Linked DNA regions of Bremerella alba. The protein of the gene in region 2 binds, or shares a complex with, the protein of the main gene of each other region. Links are inferred from orthologs where the notes say so. Each region holds a gene or a part of one and is shown on either strand. Other genes may lie near its edges. The genes, in order: HOV93_RS14390 and rny.

What was found.
Region 1: rny (region 2) and HOV93_RS14390 share a complex: the UniProt entries of both Bacillus subtilis proteins name them as parts of the possible RNA degradosome complex. The link is inferred for Bremerella alba from one-to-one orthologs.

What each region holds. Positions count from the first base shown.
Region 1 is NZ_JABRWO010000008.1:35,811-39,104, forward strand. Bases 215-3,185 are described here. They hold HOV93_RS14390 (polyribonucleotide nucleotidyltransferase), read left to right. Parts: upstream 215-550; coding sequence 551-2,821; downstream 2,822-3,185. Other genes in these bases: rpsO (30S ribosomal protein S15), read left to right, coding at 215-227; HOV93_RS14395 (two-component system sensor histidine kinase NtrB), read left to right, coding at 2,909-3,185. Outside these bases: more of rpsO, read left to right, coding at 1-214; more of HOV93_RS14395, read left to right, coding at 3,186-3,294. UniProt on the Bacillus subtilis protein: Involved in mRNA degradation. Catalyzes the phosphorolysis of single-stranded polyribonucleotides processively in the 3'- to 5'-direction. Necessary for competence development in Bacillus subtilis.
Region 2 is NZ_JABRWO010000008.1:327,862-331,076, forward strand. The notes cover bases 324-3,215. They hold rny (ribonuclease Y), read right to left. Parts: upstream 2,599-3,215; coding sequence 1,048-2,598; downstream 324-1,047. Other genes in these bases: HOV93_RS15600 (TIGR00282 family metallophosphoesterase), read right to left, coding at 324-972. Also shown: HOV93_RS15595 (hypothetical protein), read left to right, coding at 1-146; more of HOV93_RS15600, read right to left, coding at 163-323. UniProt on the Bacillus subtilis protein: Endoribonuclease that initiates mRNA decay. Initiates the decay of all SAM-dependent riboswitches, such as yitJ riboswitch. Involved in processing of the gapA operon mRNA, it cleaves between cggR and gapA.

The DNA.
Region 1 (3,294 bases), 290 kb from region 2 along the record:
TCAAACGTGGTGGCGAGGACACGGGTTCCCCGGAAGTTCAGATTGCGATTTTAACCAGTCGCATCAACAGCCTGACGGAGCACATGAAGAAGCACCACAAGGACTACGCGACGCGTCGCGGGTTGCTTGCCATGGTGAGCCGACGTCGCCGCTTGCTCGATTATCTGAAGCGGCACGATCCCCAGAAATATCTCGATATGCTGGCACGGCTTGGTATTCGTAAGTAGCGAATTGCTGCTGCGGCCTGGTCGAAGGAGGTTCGTACCTGAATGGGCGAGCCTCATAAACTGGCAATGGAATTAGCCTGAAGACGCGCGCCCTAGGGGCTATTGCGCGTCTTTACCACGCTTCGCCGGCGATGGAAAAGATTGGCTGGCTTGGCACCCTTACGAGGTTCCGCTCTGTTAATGATTGTGCGGTGGGCCTCAACCTTATATTGAACCAAGCACTGGATGTTCCAATTGGCCGGGCCTCTCTCTCCTCCAGGCCCGCACCTTCTTGGCGAAAGCCCTCTAGGAAAGCTTCTGGTGCGCTGTGTAGGACGGAAAAAGTGGAAGTAATTCGTGTAGAGAAGCAGATTGGCAATGCAACCTTATCCCTCGAAACCGGCTTTCTAGCCAAGCAAGCCCACGGGGCTGTGCTCGTACAATATGGCGAAACTGTTGTCTTCGTCGCCACCGTCTCTGGCCCGTCTCGGCCTGGGACTGACTTCTTTCCTTTGACCTGTGATTACCGCGAACGAACCGCTGCTGCGGGTAAGTTCCCTGGTGGTTTCATCAAGCGAGAAGGTCGCCCAACGACCAAGGAAATTCTTTCGTCACGTCTGATGGATCGCCCGATTCGTCCTATGTTCCCTAAGGGATACCACGACGAAGTTCAGATTCAGGCCAGTGTTGTGGCCAGCGATCGGATGTACGACGGTGACGTGCTCGCCATGAATGGTGCCTCGGCCGCTTTGTGCATCTCGCACTTGCCGTTCCAGGGTCCTTTGGCTGCCGTTCGTGTCGGTCGCGTCGATGGCGAAATCGTTGCTTTCCCCACCTTTGAACAGTTGGAGCAAAGCGACCTCGACCTGATCATCTCGGGCAACAAAGAATCGGTTTTGATGATCGAAGGTTTCTCGCGGGAAATGCCCGAAGACGAGATGGCCGATGCGATCATGAAGGCCCACGAAGTGGTCAAGGAAATCTGCGACCTGCAAGCCGAACTGACCGCGAAGGTCGGTAAAGCGAAGATGGAGTACCCCGAGCCAGACGATGGCGGCCTCTATCAGAAGCTGACCGACACTTGCTACGCCGACCTGAAAGCTGCTAAGCAGACGACCGGCAAGCAAGATCGCGCCGACAAGGTTCGCGAACTGAAGACCAAGGTCAAGGAAGAACTGATTCCTGATCCGCAAGCCGAAGGTGCGTTCGACGAAAGTCTGTTCGGCACGGCTTGGCACGATCTGGAAGAACGCGTTGTGCGTGACCTGATCCTCAGCGGTACCCGTACCGACGGCCGCGACGCCAAGAGCTTGCGTGCGATCGAATGCAAGGTCGACGTTCTGCCACGCGTTCACGGTTCGGCTGTCTTTCAGCGTGGGGAAACCCAATCGCTGATCACTGTCACCCTGGGTACCCCACGTGACGAACAACGCGTCGACGGCTTGATCGACGAGTACTCGAAGAAGTTCATGCTCGACTACAACTTCCCGAGCTTCTCGGTGGGTGAATGTCGTCCGATTCGTGGCCCAGGCCGACGTGAAATCGGTCATGGTGCATTGGCCGAACGTAGCGTGAACCCCGTACTGCCGTCGCCGGAAGACTTCCCGTACACGGTACGTGTGATCTCCGACATTCTCGAATCCAATGGTTCGAGCTCGATGGCTTCGGTCTGCGGTGCGACCCTCGCTCTGATGGCTGCTGGCGTGCCGATCACCAACCCAGTTGCCGGGATCTCGATCGGCCTGGTGAAGGAAGGCGACGACTACGTCCTGCTGACCGACATCTTGGGCGAAGAAGATCACCATGGCGACATGGACTTCAAAATCGCTGGTACCCAGAACGGGATCACCGGCATCCAGTTGGACCTCAAGATCAAAGGGATCAACGAGGACATCATCCGCAAGACGCTGGTTCAGGCCCGCGAAGCCCGTATCGAGATCCTGCGGAATATGCTGACCACCATCAGCCAACCTAAGGAAGAGACTTCGAAGTTCGCTCCTCGCATGATGCGAACCAAGATCAACCCCGAGAAGATCGGTTTGCTCATCGGCCCTGGCGGCAAGACCATTCGTGCCATCCAGGAAGAAACGGGCGCGACGCTCGACGTCGAAGACGACGGTACCGTGATTGTTGCCAGTGGTAACTTGGAATGGGCCGAAGCCGCCATGGCTCGCGTTCAGGCCATCACCGGTGAAGTCGAAGTCGGCAAGATCTACGAAGGCCGCGTCACTAGCGTGAAGGACTTCGGTGCCTTTGTCGAAATCTTGCCAGGCCGCGACGGCTTGTGCCACATCAGCGAACTGTCGACCGAATACGTTTCGGACGTCAACTCGGTGGTCAAGGTCGGCGACATCCTGGCCGTGAAGGTCTTGTTGGTCGACGAACACGACCGCGTCAAGCTGAGCCACAAAGCCACCCTGCCAGGCGGCGAAGCCCCAGCCGGCGACGGCGACGAAGAAATGGCTGCGGCCGGTTCACGTGACGGCGGCGGTCGAGGCCGTGACCGTGGCGACCGTGGTGGAGATCGCGGCGGTGACCGAGGTGGCCGTGGCGGCGATCGCGGTGGAGACCGAGGCGGTGACCGCGGACGACGACGTCCGCGTCGTGAAGACTAAGAGCTTCGAGCGACAGTTCTCTAAGTTCAGCAGATAATCGATCGCCCGGAGTGCAGCAGTGCTCCGGGCTTTTTCGTGAGATCAAAGATGGATCACCATTCTTCTCCCCACAATTCGTCCGAACCTTCTCGTGAAAAGTCGCGTGATCAGTACCTGGTTGACCAGTACAACGAGATTGCCCGGCTGGCTGGGTCACTGGCGCACGAGATCAAAACGCCGCTGTCGGTCATTCGGATGAATATGGAACTGCTGGCCGAGGATTTAGACGATCCGCAGACGCCTCAGCAGCGGCGGGCCAAGCAAAAGATTCAAACCGTGCAAGAGCAGTGCGAGCGGCTGCAAGGGCTGCTGAACGACTTTTTGCGGTTTGCACGGATCCGGGATTTGAATCTGCTGCCAGGCAACCTGAACGAGCAGATCGAGCGGGTACTGAGCTTCGTCGAGCCCCAGGCCGATCGGCAGGGGGTCGAGAT
Region 2 (3,215 bases):
ACTTGAAGACGCTGAAGATAAGCCAAGTTGCGATTTCACCAGAGGATATCGATAAGCTGAAAGAAGCGATGCCCAACGTAGAAATCAAATGGGAACCGCTCACCGAAGAGCAAGCGGCCATGCTGACCAAGAAGTTGAGATTGTAGACGAGCAGCCGGCCTGTTACCGCTGGACCTTCAGTTCTTTGATTTCGTGTTCGCGAACTTGAAGACGTTCGATGGCGCTGGCCTTGCCGGTTTGTGGGTCAACATCGACGATAGCCCCGTTCAGTCGGACATCGTCCTTGGCGACATCGAATAGCGTAGGACGGAAAGAAACGGTCGTTTCCAAAACGCGATCGATGCGTCGACCGATGATGCTTTCGTGTGGCCCGGTCATGCCGACGTCGCACATGAACGCGGTGCCCCGAGGGTAAATCTGTTCATCCGCAGTCGCCACGTGCGTATGGGTGCCGAGGCAATAGCTGACGCGACCGTCGAGATGACGACCCATCAACTGTTTGTCGCTGGTCGCTTCCGCGTGGAAATCAACACAGCGGACTTTAATATCAGCTGGAAGCTGGGACAGAACCCGATCGATTGCCGTCCAAGGGCAGTCGACCGGTCGCATGAAAACCCGTCCCATGACGCTGATGACAGCCACACGCAATCCCTCTTTCGATTGGACGATGGCGTAGTCTTTGCCGGGCGCTGCGGCCGGGTAGTTAGCTGGCTTGACGATGTTGGGCTGTGACTCAAGGGTTTTGTTGAGTTCCTTGCGTCGGTAGATGTGATCCCCCATCGTAATGCAATCAACGTGGGCATCGATCAACTCGCGATGGGCTGCCGGAGTCAATCCCGAGCCGCCGCAAGCGTTTTCTGCATTGGCGACGACCAGCGAAAGGTTGTACTTCTCACGGAGGCCCGGAACGACGTCGCGAACGATGTCACGACCGACCTTTCCGACGATATCTCCGATGTGCAGAATCCTCAAGGGATACAACCTTTCCAGTTTCCGTTGCCGCTTCCTTGAAAGAGAAAGCAGTCAGGGTAAGGGTTCAGCAAATACCTACCGAGCGAATTCCGTGAACCTGGATTCGCGGACCATGGTGACCTTGATTTCACCGGGATACGTCAACTGCTCTTCAAACGCCTTGGCGATATCACGGCAAACTTTGGCAGCCATCTCGTCGTTGACTTCCTTGGACGAAGCGATCACGCGTAGTTCACGCCCCGCTTGGATAGCAAAGGCTTGTTCAACGCCGTGGAAGCCAGTCGCGATCGATTCCAACTCTTCCATGCGTTTAATGTACCGCTCAAGAGTTTCGCGGCGAGCACCCGGTCTTGAGGCACTACAGGCATCGGCCGTAGCAACTAGCATCGTGTATGGGTACTCGGTGATGATCTCGTCGTGATGGCCAAACGCGGCGTGCACAACTTCCGGCGATTCACCATGACGCTTCAGAAGATCGGCACCAATTTTCGGGTGCCCTCCTTCCAACTCGTGATCCGCTGCTTTGCCGATATCATGCAGAAGTCCTGCACGCCGAGCAATTTGGGGATCGAGCCCGATCATCTCGGCCAATAGTCCCGCAATGAAACCGACTTCAATACTGTGCCGCAGCACGTTCTGGCTGTAGCTGGTTCGGAAGTGAAGTCTTCCGAGCATCTCGATCAGTCGCGGGTGAAGCCCCATCACGTTGATTTCCGTGGTAGCTTCTTCCCCTTTTTTCCGAATCGTTGTTTCGATATCGGATTGGGTTTCCTTGACCACTTCTTCGATGCGCGAGGGGTGAATGCGTCCGTCGGCGATCAGCTTGTTAAGCGATTGACGGGCAATCTCGCGGCGAACCGGATCGAAACCACTGACGATCACCACGCCGGGCGTATCGTCGATAATTACGTCGACGCCTGTCTCTTTTTCAAAGCTGCGAATGTTGCGGCCTTCACGCCCGATGATGCGTCCCTTCATTTCATCGCTGGGGATGTCGACTGTGCTGGTGGTCGATTCTGCCGTGTGCGCCGCAGCGAAACGCTGCATTGCCGTCAGCAGCATATCCTGAACGATGGGGCGAACTTCTTCTTCCATCCGTCGCTGGTGCTTCAACACGATCGCGCCGGTTTCAGATTGAAGTTGCTGGTCAAGAATCTTCAGCAGTTCGCTTTTAGCTTCGTCGGCATTCAATCCGCTCATCCGATGCAGGCGTTCCTGTTGATCGCGGATGATGCTTTCGAGGTTGGTCGAACGTTTGTCGTTCTCCTCGATTTTTTCGGCGAGACGCCGTTGGGTCGTCTCGACCATGTTCTCTTGCTTGCGCAAGTGAGTTGCTTGTTGTTCGAGCGATTCTTCCCGCCGGTCGAGCGACTTTTCGCGTTCGCGTATTTCGTCTCGTTGCTTGGAAAGGTCTCTCTCGGCTTCTGTTCTTTGACGTAGAGCTTCCTCTTTGGCTTCGAGCAAAGCTTCTTTTTTGAGGTTTTCAGATTCCTGTTTGGCTTTATCCAGGATCTGTTGGGCCTCGGTCTCCACGTCCTTTTTTCGGAGCCGATCGATAAACTTGACAAGCAGAGCGGCTCCTACCGCCGCAATCGCCGCCGTCAATGCATAATATAACCCAGACACGTTCCACTACTCCTGTAGCTGGATGGAATAGCGATTAACGTGGCATGGCGTGAGCGGACAAAAGGTTGGTGCATCGTCAATGACGCACCAAACGCGACGTCGAGAAGGCCATCGAAGTGCCAGACTTGAAACTTGTTCCCCCGAACGATAATCCTCAGGCGCATTGTGCCCTAAAGGTTGTCGTCAGATCGTTTTCCGGAAGATATTCCGGAGACCGGGCCTGTTTGTTTCGAGGAGCCTTGTCGGGCTCGTGGACAGGCGTCTTGGGGAAGAAGATGGGCGTCAATTTCCAGCCAACCAATCAGTGGCAAATGAACCACTGCAGTTTCTCGTTGAGAATTTGCGTGCCGCTGGGCCGATTTCGCGCGAACGCGAGCCGGGCTCATTATCTCAACCTTCTGTGGACAAAGCGCCAGAAGGAGCCGTATCAGAAAAAGAAGGAGTATTTGCACGCTTATCTGCCCTCCGAAAAGCCAAATGGGGCTAGAGGATTTAACAATCCGGCACATCGACTGATGCTTTCCCTAATCGATAGTCCGGCAAACGTTTTTGCCAAATCTCGTTAAGCGCTTAGGTCAACACAATCGTTAGGCTGGGCGCACAATGGTAGTACGCCT